Regions from separate parts of the Pseudomonas canadensis genome, predicted to be linked through region 1. Evidence: predicted binding sites of a transcription regulator. Region 1 holds the regulator's gene; each other region holds the start of a gene.
What was found. The regulator sigma-54, encoded in region 1, starts transcription at its own class of promoters, with help from an activator protein. The targets are predictions, from matches to a motif close to ANTGGCATNNANNTTGCTNT.
Positions count from the first base shown of each region.

Region 2: the regulator sigma-54 is predicted to act here: its motif matches at 938-957, upstream of flgB (flagellar basal body rod protein FlgB).
Region 3: the regulator sigma-54 is predicted to act here: its motif matches at 1,286-1,305, upstream of RB216_RS22100 (circularly permuted type 2 ATP-grasp protein).
Region 4: the regulator sigma-54 is predicted to act here: its motif matches at 1,335-1,354, upstream of glnK (P-II family nitrogen regulator).

Region 1 covers NZ_CP133298.1:966,228-968,428, reverse strand. The annotation lists gene lptB (LPS export ABC transporter ATP-binding protein) at 1-95, shown strand, start outside; gene RB216_RS04340 (RNA polymerase factor sigma-54) at 281-1,774, shown strand; gene hpf (ribosome hibernation-promoting factor, HPF/YfiA family) at 1,850-2,155, shown strand; gene ptsN (PTS IIA-like nitrogen regulatory protein PtsN) at 2,168-2,201, shown strand, end outside.
Region 2 covers NZ_CP133298.1:4,841,526-4,843,726, reverse strand. The annotation lists gene cheR (protein-glutamate O-methyltransferase CheR) at 1-690, shown strand, start outside; gene flgB (flagellar basal body rod protein FlgB) at 1,002-1,409, shown strand; gene flgC (flagellar basal body rod protein FlgC) at 1,413-1,856, shown strand; gene flgD (flagellar hook assembly protein FlgD) at 1,873-2,201, shown strand, end outside.
Region 3 covers NZ_CP133298.1:4,777,869-4,780,069, reverse strand. The annotation lists gene RB216_RS22115 (START domain-containing protein) at 1-43, shown strand, start outside; gene RB216_RS22110 (hypothetical protein) at 147-383, shown strand; gene RB216_RS22105 (ribonuclease E inhibitor RraB) at 596-937, shown strand; gene RB216_RS22100 (circularly permuted type 2 ATP-grasp protein) at 1,338-2,201, shown strand, end outside.
Region 4 covers NZ_CP133298.1:6,082,332-6,084,532, forward strand. The annotation lists gene RB216_RS28425 (ammonium transporter) at 1-753, opposite strand, end outside; gene glnK (P-II family nitrogen regulator) at 788-1,126, opposite strand; gene RB216_RS28435 (accessory factor UbiK family protein) at 1,549-1,809, shown strand; gene RB216_RS28440 (MFS transporter) at 1,827-2,201, shown strand, end outside.

The DNA.
Region 1 (2,201 bases):
ACGATGGCCAACTGATCGCCGAAGGTGATTCCGCCACCATCCTGGCCAACGAACTGGTCAAGGAAGTGTACCTGGGTCACGAGTTCCGCCTGTAAACACCGTGGTGTCACGGCCGTTTGCCGAGGTGCGCGGGAGTCAATGAAAACCTCCGGATTTTTATTGTTACCGCGCTCTAGGCAAAGCCCCCGACATCAGGCATATAATTTGCTTATGTTTGGCGCTCACGCGCCCTGTCGTGGATGGCGCATTGCGCCGGCGAATAAGGTGTTAAGCCCCTGCCATGAAACCATCGCTAGTCCTGAGAATGGGCCAGCAGCTGACGATGACACCGCAGCTGCAACAGGCCATCCGCCTGCTCCAATTGTCGACCCTGGACCTGCAACAGGAAATCCAGGAGGCCCTGGAGTCCAATCCGATGCTCGAACGCCAGGAAGAAGGCGACGACTTCGATAACGCAGACCCGCTGGCCGATAACATCGAGCAAAAACCCAATTCCGACGTGCAGGAACCTTCCTATCAGGAAACCGCCCCAACGGTGGATAACCTTGAAGAAGGCGAGTGGAACGAACGCATCCCCAACGAACTTCCCGTCGACACGGCGTGGGAAGACGTCTACCAGACCAGCGCCAGCAGCCTGCCCAGCAATGACGATGACGAGTGGGACTTCACCACCCGCACCTCCGCCGGCGAGAGTCTGCAAAGCCATTTGCTGTGGCAACTGAACCTGGCGCCGATGTCGGATACCGACCGCCTGATCGCCGTAACCCTGATCGACTGCATCAACAACCAGGGTTATCTAGACGAGACGCTCGAAGAAATTCTTGAAGCGTTCGACCCGGAACTGGATATCGAGCTGGACGAAATCGAAGCCGTCCTGCACCGCATCCAGCAATTCGAGCCTGCCGGGATCGGCGCGCGCACCCTGAGCGAATGCCTGCTGCTGCAATTGCGCCAACTGCCGGCCAAGACGCCTTGGCTCGCCGAGGCCCAGCGGCTGGTCACCGATTACATCGACCTGCTGGGCAGTCGCGACTACAGCCAGTTGATGCGCCGCATGAAGCTCAAGGAAGACGACCTGCGCCAGGTCATCGAGCTGGTCCAGAGTCTCAACCCACGCCCCGGCTCGCAGATCGAATCCAGCGAAGCCGAATACGTAGTGCCCGACGTCATTGTGCGCAAGGACAATGAGCGCTGGCTGGTGGAGCTGAACCAGGAATCGGTGCCACGCCTGCGGGTCAATCCGCAATACGCCGGTTTCGTGCGTCGCGCCGACACCAGCGCCGACAACACCTTCATGCGTAACCAGCTGCAGGAAGCCCGCTGGTTCATCAAGAGCCTGCAAAGCCGCAACGAAACCCTGATGAAAGTGGCCACGCAGATCGTCGAGCACCAGCGCGGCTTCCTGGAGTACGGCGACGAAGCCATGAAACCGCTGGTGCTGCATGATATCGCCGAAGCGGTCGGCATGCATGAATCGACGATTTCGCGGGTTACCACGCAAAAATTCATGCATACCCCACGGGGTATATATGAGCTGAAATACTTTTTCTCCAGCCACGTCAGCACCTCCGAAGGCGGTGAATGCTCGTCCACGGCGATCCGCGCGATCATCAAAAAACTGGTTGCCGCGGAAAATCAGAAAAAGCCATTGAGTGACAGTAAGATCGCTGGTTTACTGGAGGCACAAGGCATTCAGGTCGCCCGTCGAACCGTCGCCAAGTACCGCGAGTCCCTCGGGATCGCGCCTTCCAGCGAGCGTAAGCGTTTGATGTGACGGGCGGGCCATAGCGTTCCAGTGGCGGGTATTCCTACCCGCCGCTTTATGCACTGGCAACGAAGGAGAAGCTGTATGCAAGTCAACATCAGTGGACACCATGTAGAAGTCACCCCTCCATTGCGCGAATACGTCGAGCAGAAGCTGAAACGGCTTGAGGGTCATTTCGACAAAATCACCAATGTGCAAGTCATCATGAAGGTCGATAAGCTTCAGCAGAAAATTGAGGCGACTCTCCAGATACCCGGTGGCGAAGTAGTCGCCAATGCCGAGCATGAAGACATGTATGCATCAATTGATGCCTTGACTGACAAGCTTGACCGCCAACTTAAAAAGCATAAGGAAAAGCAGCAGAGCCTTCTTCAAGGCACAGGCCGCTAACACTCCCCACCCATGATCCGACTTGAAACCATCCTGACCCCCGGCC
Region 2 (2,201 bases), 2.4 Mb from region 1:
TTGGGTGAGCTGGTCCAACGCATCCAGGGGCAGCCGCGCAGCGGGCTCAAGGAAATGGTGGTCGATGCCATGACCACCAACGAAACCCTGTGGTTTCGCGACACCTATCCGTTTGAAGTGCTCAAGAGCAAAGTGCTCCCGGAAGCCATCAAGGCCAGCCCGGGCCAGCGCCTGCGCATCTGGTCGGCCGCCTGTTCCTCGGGGCAGGAACCGTACTCGATTTCGATGTCGATCGATGAGTTCGAGCGGACGAACATGGGCCAGTTGAAGGCTGGGGCGCAAATCGTGGCCACTGACCTGTCCGGCACCATGCTCACCAACTGCAAGACTGGCGAGTACGACAGCCTGGCCCTGGGCCGTGGCTTGTCGCAGGAGCGCCTGCAACGTTACTTCGATCCGAAAGGGGCGGGGCGCTGGGCGGTCAAGGCGCCGATCAAGAATCGTGTGGAGTTCCGCTCGTTCAACCTGCTCGACAGCTACGCCAGCCTGGGCAAGTTCGACATGGTGTTCTGCCGCAACGTGCTGATCTACTTCTCGGCCGAAGTGAAGAAAGACATCCTGCTGCGCATCCATGGCACGCTCAAGCGTGGCGGCTACCTTTTCCTGGGTGCTTCCGAAGCACTGAACGGTCTGCCGGATCATTACCAGATGGTGCAGTGCAGCCCGGGGATCATTTACCAGGCTAAGTAAGTCGTACGCGGTAAAAATGTGGGAGCGGGCTTGCTCGCGAAAGCGCAGTGTCAGTCGATGCATGTATCAACTGACAGACTGCATTCGCGAGCAAGCCCGCTCCCACATTTGTTTTTGCGGCAAACCTTTCAATAGCGGCAACCCGGATTGCCGCTTTACTGGCACCACGCGGAAACCCGTTGCCGCTTTTCTGGCATTGCCGCCCGGCAATCCGCCCCCAAGCCCTTTAAATACGGGCTTCCCACAAACTGGCACACACCTTGCTATAACCCAGTTAACGAAAAGCAGGTCAGCCCTTAAAGGTTTCCACCATGAGCATCAGCTTCGATAAAGCGCTCGGTATCCACGAACAAGCCCTGGGCTTCCGCGCCCAGCGTGCCGAAGTCCTGGCCAACAACATTGCCAACGCCGACACCCCGAACTACAAGGCTCGGGACCTGGACTTTTCCGCCGTGCTCGCTGCACAGCAGGACAAGACCAAGAACGGCACCTTCGCCTTGAACATGACCAACAGCCGTCATATCGAAGCCCAAGGCCTGAGCAATGGTGACGAGTCGTTGCTGTATCGCACGCCGATGCAGCCCTCGATCGACCAGAACACCGTCGACGCGCAGCTGGAGCAATCGGCCTACGCCGAGAACTCGGTGAACTTCCAAGCCAGCTTCACCCTGCTTAACAGCAAATTCAAAGGGCTGATGTCAGCCCTGCGTGGAGAGTAAGCCATGTCCCTGTCCAGTGTTTTCAATATTGCCGGCAGTGGCATGAGCGCGCAGACCACGCGTTTGAACACTGTCGCCAGTAACATCGCCAACGCCGAGACCGTGTCTTCGAGCATTGACCAAACCTACCGCGCCCGCCACCCAGTGTTCGCCACCATGTTCCAGGGTGGCCAGGCGGGCGGCAGCGATTCGTTGTTCCAGGACCAGGGTGCAGCAGGCTCCGGCGTGCAAGTGCTCGGTGTGGTCGAAGACCAGAGCAACCTTGAAGCCCGTTACGAACCCAACCATCCCGCCGCGAACGAAAAGGGTTATGTCTATTACCCCAACGTCAACGTGGTCGAGGAAATGGCCGACATGATTTCCGCCAGCCGCTCGTTCCAGACCAACGCGGAAATGATGAACACCGCCAAAACCATGATGCAGAAGGTCCTGACCCTGGGTCAGTGATAAGGGGCGCCAAATAATGGCCATTGTTGATACGAGTAACAACACGCCAGTCCAGGACCTTTTCAATTCCAAGGTCAAGACCGCCACAGACAACGCCAGCAGCTTGGGCGACGCTTCCAAGGCCGCGACCGGCAAACAGTCGCTGGGCAAGGATGCGTTCCTGCAACTGTTGGTTACCCAGCTGAAGAACCAGAACCCTCTGTCGCCGCAAGACAACGGCGCGTTCGTGGCTCAGTTGGCGCAGTTCAGCAGCCTGGAGGGCATCAATACGCTGAATGACTCGGTGAATGCGATCTCCAGCAACTTCAGCTCGTCGCAAGCGCTGCAGGCATCGTCGCTGGTAGG
Region 3 (2,201 bases), 2.5 Mb from region 1:
GTTCAACACCTTGAAAGCCTTGAAAGAACACGCTGAAAAGTAAGCGCAACTGATCAGGTGTCTCCTACCTTGGGTGGAACGTTTTCCGAGCCCCCAAGGTCCAGATAGAGGTAAGCCCACACATGGGTTTTATCGAGGAGGCACCGATGCAAAAGTGGCAGATTACCTTCGTTGATGATCACGGCGTGCAGTCCGTCGAGCAGTTCACCTGCGATCAGAAGCCCAGCCTCGAAGATGCGGCACACATGATTCGCAACAAGCTGGTGCCCGTCGCCGCCGAGTTGGACCTCAATGACCTTGAGGGCCGCAAGCCCGAACCTACGGTCAAGATCCTCAAAGACCAGAACAGTATCCAGATCCTCGACATCTCTCCCGCCGCCTGAACATTCCCTGTACACCCTTAAAGCACCTCTGGTGGAGGTGATAGCTTCGCGCTACTCTGCAAGTGAGATCAGCGAATGAATCGCTAGTTCTGGTCTTGTCAGCTACATGCTTGTTTTCCAGCGGTGATGTTGTTGCCGTAGTCCCCACGCCAGTAGGGCGTGGGCTTCGGGAAGCACGGAAAGTCTATCCATCAATTCGAGGAGCACTTTTCATGAGCACAGCCTATCAAGAAGACATCAGCACCAACGTTCTGCGCCGCATGAAAGAGGGCGGCTTCGACTTCTCGCGTTTCCACCCCATCGAGTTCTACGCCATTTTCCCGGATGAGGAACGTGCGCGCAGGGCGGCGGGTGAGTTTCGTGGGGAATCCCTGAATGCCCAGGTCAGTGCGCGCGACGATGGCGCCTGGTACCTGGAGCTGAGCAAAATCATGTCCGCCACCTACGATGGCATTGGAGACTTTGAGCAAGACTTCGGGGCGGTGGTCGAGCCGCTGGGCGGGATCATCGAGGGATGGGGCGTGAAGCAGGAGGTGCGTGGGTTACCCATGTAGCAGCTTGAAGTATGAGAAACGCAGCGTATCGGCTGACCTTTGGGTCGGCCGATTTTGTTTGTGCCGTAGGAAAATTCTCGGAACTTGCGCGCTATTTTTACGCACCAAAAAAAAACCACCCAAGAGGGTGGCTTAAAGGGAAGAGCGGTTCGCTGAAGGCAGTTCAGCAGATGGGGCGATTATCCGTAGCTTGGGCCGGGCAGTGAAATCAACTCTGACTATGCTGTTGATAGTCAAAGCCCGCATTGCGATGAAGCGTCGGGCGGTGCACCGGGCATTCTGCGCACCAGGACGGTGCGGCTGGATTCTGGTTGTAATTCAACTCACTGATTCTTAAGTGTTTATGCCGCTGGCACGGGCCTTGCGATGGTTCTAGCGCCCGGGTGACAAGGAGTTCGGCATGATCCGCACTTATTACGATGAAATGTACGATGGGGCAGGCCAGGTCCGGCCTCATTACCGCGAGTTCGCCCGCTGGTTGGCCGACACCCCAGATGATCTGCTGGCCCAGCGCCGGCGCGAAGCCGATTTGCTGTTTCACCGTGCCGGGATCACCTTCACGCTCTACGGGGACGAGCAAGGCACCGAACGGTTGATTCCCTTCGATACCATCCCGCGCAGCATCCCCGCCAGCGAATGGCGGATTGTCGAGCGCGGCTGTATCCAACGGGTCAAGGCGCTGAACATGTTTCTCGCTGACCTGTATCACGAACAGCGCATCATCAAGGCCGGAATCATTCCCGCCGAACAGGTGCTGGCGAACGAGCAATACCAGTTGGCGATGCAGGGCCTGGACTTGCACCGTGACTTGTACTCCCACATCTCCGGCGTCGACCTCGTACGCGACGGTGACGGCACTTACTACGTGCTGGAGGACAACCTGCGTACACCGAGCGGCGTCAGCTACATGCTCGAAGACCGCAAGATGATGATGCGCCTGTTCCCCGAACTGTTCGCTGCCCAGCGCATCGCGCCTATCGACCATTACCCCAATTTGCTGCTCGACACGCTGAAAAGCTCAAGCCCCCTGGATAACCCCAGCGTGGTCGTGCTGACCCCCGGGCGCTTCAACAGCGCGTTCTTCGAACATGCCTTTCTCGCTCGAGAAATGGGCGTGGAACTGGTGGAAGGCGCCGATCTGTTCGTGCGTGATGACCGCGTCTTCATGCGCACCACCGACGGGCCCAAGGCCGTGGATGTGATCTACCGTCGCCTGGATGACGCGTTCCTCGATCCGTTGGCCTTCAACCCGGACTCCATGCTC
Region 4 (2,201 bases), 1.2 Mb from region 1:
GATCCACAGCATCGCCGCGCCGATCAGGGTGTAACCCAGGTTGTGCGGAGCCATCGGGGTGGTCGGGAAGCCTTTGCGCTTGCCGAGCACGATGCACGCCACCAGGCCAGCCACACCGGCGTTGATATGCACCACGGTGCCGCCGGCGAAGTCCAGCACGCCCCAGTCCCACATCAGGCCACCGTTGCCGCTCCACACCATGTGCGCGATCGGCGCGTAGACCAGGGTGAACCAGATCGCCATGAAGATCAGCATCGCAGAGAACTTCATACGCTCGGCGAAGGCACCGACGATCAGCGCCGGGGTGATGATGGCGAACGTCATCTGGAAGGTAATGAACACCGCTTCCGGGAACAATGCCGCAGGGCCAGTGATGCTGGCTGGGGTCACGCCCGCCAGGAACGCCTTGCCCATGCCGCCGAAGAAGGAGTTGAAATTGACGACGCCCTGTTCCATACCGGTGGTATCGAACGCGATGCTGTAGCCGTAGACGACCCACAGGATGCTGATCAGGCCGGTGATCGCGAAGCACTGCATCATCACCGACAGAATATTCTTGGAGCGGACCATGCCGCCGTAGAACAGCGCCAGGCCAGGGATGGTCATGAACAGCACCAAAGCGGTGGCGGTCAGCATCCAGGCGGTGTCGCCGGAATTGAGGACTGGAGCAGCCACTTCGTCTGCCGCCATGGCCAGGCTTGGCATTACGATGGACAACAGGGCTCCGAGCCCTGCGAATTTACGCAGAGTCATATTGTTTTCTCCTGGGGCGTTGGGGTTTGGCGGCTTAGATTGCGTCGGTATCGGTTTCGCCGGTACGGATGCGAATAGCCTGTTCCAGATTGACCACGAAGATCTTGCCGTCACCAATCTTGCCGGTGTTGGCGGCCTTGGTTATCGCCTCGATAACCCGATCAAGATCCTTGTCGTCAATGGCGACATCAATCTTCACCTTCGGCAGGAAATCGACCACGTATTCCGCGCCGCGATACAGCTCGGTATGACCCTTCTGCCGACCGAAGCCTTTGACCTCAGTAACGGTAATGCCCTGCACGCCGATCTCGGACAACGACTCGCGCACATCGTCCAACTTGAACGGCTTGATGATGGCAGTGACTAGCTTCATGAAAACTCTCTCCCGAATTGGTGGACTTGCCCCAGGAAAACAAACCCGTCTCAAGTCTAAGCGCAGTGCCTGGCTTTGTAACGCGTCGTCGCCTCGGCATTTGCCTTTGCGACGCCAGCGAACCACTGGTGACGAAACCTGTACCCCTGATCCGTCGGCGCACTGCATTCGTCACAGCGACTGCATCAGTGCATGGGTCATGATCGTCTAAGCAGAAACCTTGCCAGCTCCGTAAAAATCACTGAAATCAGTCCTTTGTCCCCTTATGCCCACCTGCGGGCCTCTTCGGCGGTTGCAATGCGCACAAAAACAGTGCGCCGCCGCCCGACCCTCTGCGCGAAAAGCGTGCGCCCGCCGTCGTGAAAAAGACTATAGACGCTGCGTGATACACTGCCGGCCAACAGTTTTCCGGAATATTTCCCATGCTCGCGCCCAAAGACCTCCTCGACGCCCTGAGCGGCCACGCCTCTCGCCTGTTCAGCGGTGACACGCCGTTGCCCCGCAATGAAATCGAAAGCCAATTCAAGGCATTGCTGCAAAGCGGTTTCAGCAAGCTCGACTTGGTGAGCCGGGAAGAGTTTGATAGCCAAATGGTAGTGCTGGCCCGAACGCGTGCGCGGTTGGAAAGCCTGGAGGCTAAAGTGGCCGAGCTGGAAGCGCGGTTGACGCCAGCCGGCGAATAACCGGCATCAATCGGTCCATGTGGGGCTTGCCGGCCCTCGACCGGCGCCTGCTGAAAATACAATTCAGCTTTTTGCTGGTGGTACTCGGTGGCCGCTGCAACCAACTCGCCGTGGCGTGGTGGGCCTTGCAGGAAACCGGTTCCGCCGTCGCCTTCGCCAACATGATCGCCTGCTCCATCGCGGCAGAGGTGCTGGCCCGCCCGCTGCTGGGATGGCTGGGCGACAAGTACAACAAGATCCTGATCCTGAGGCTGGCCTCCCTGACCAGCGTGCTGACCGCGCTGTGGATGGTTTTTCTGTCTGCAACGCAGCTGTTCAACCCCTGGAGCGTCGGCGCCTTGATGCTGGTCAGCAGTGCCGTCGCCGGTGTGCGTGACCCGTTGCAGTCATCG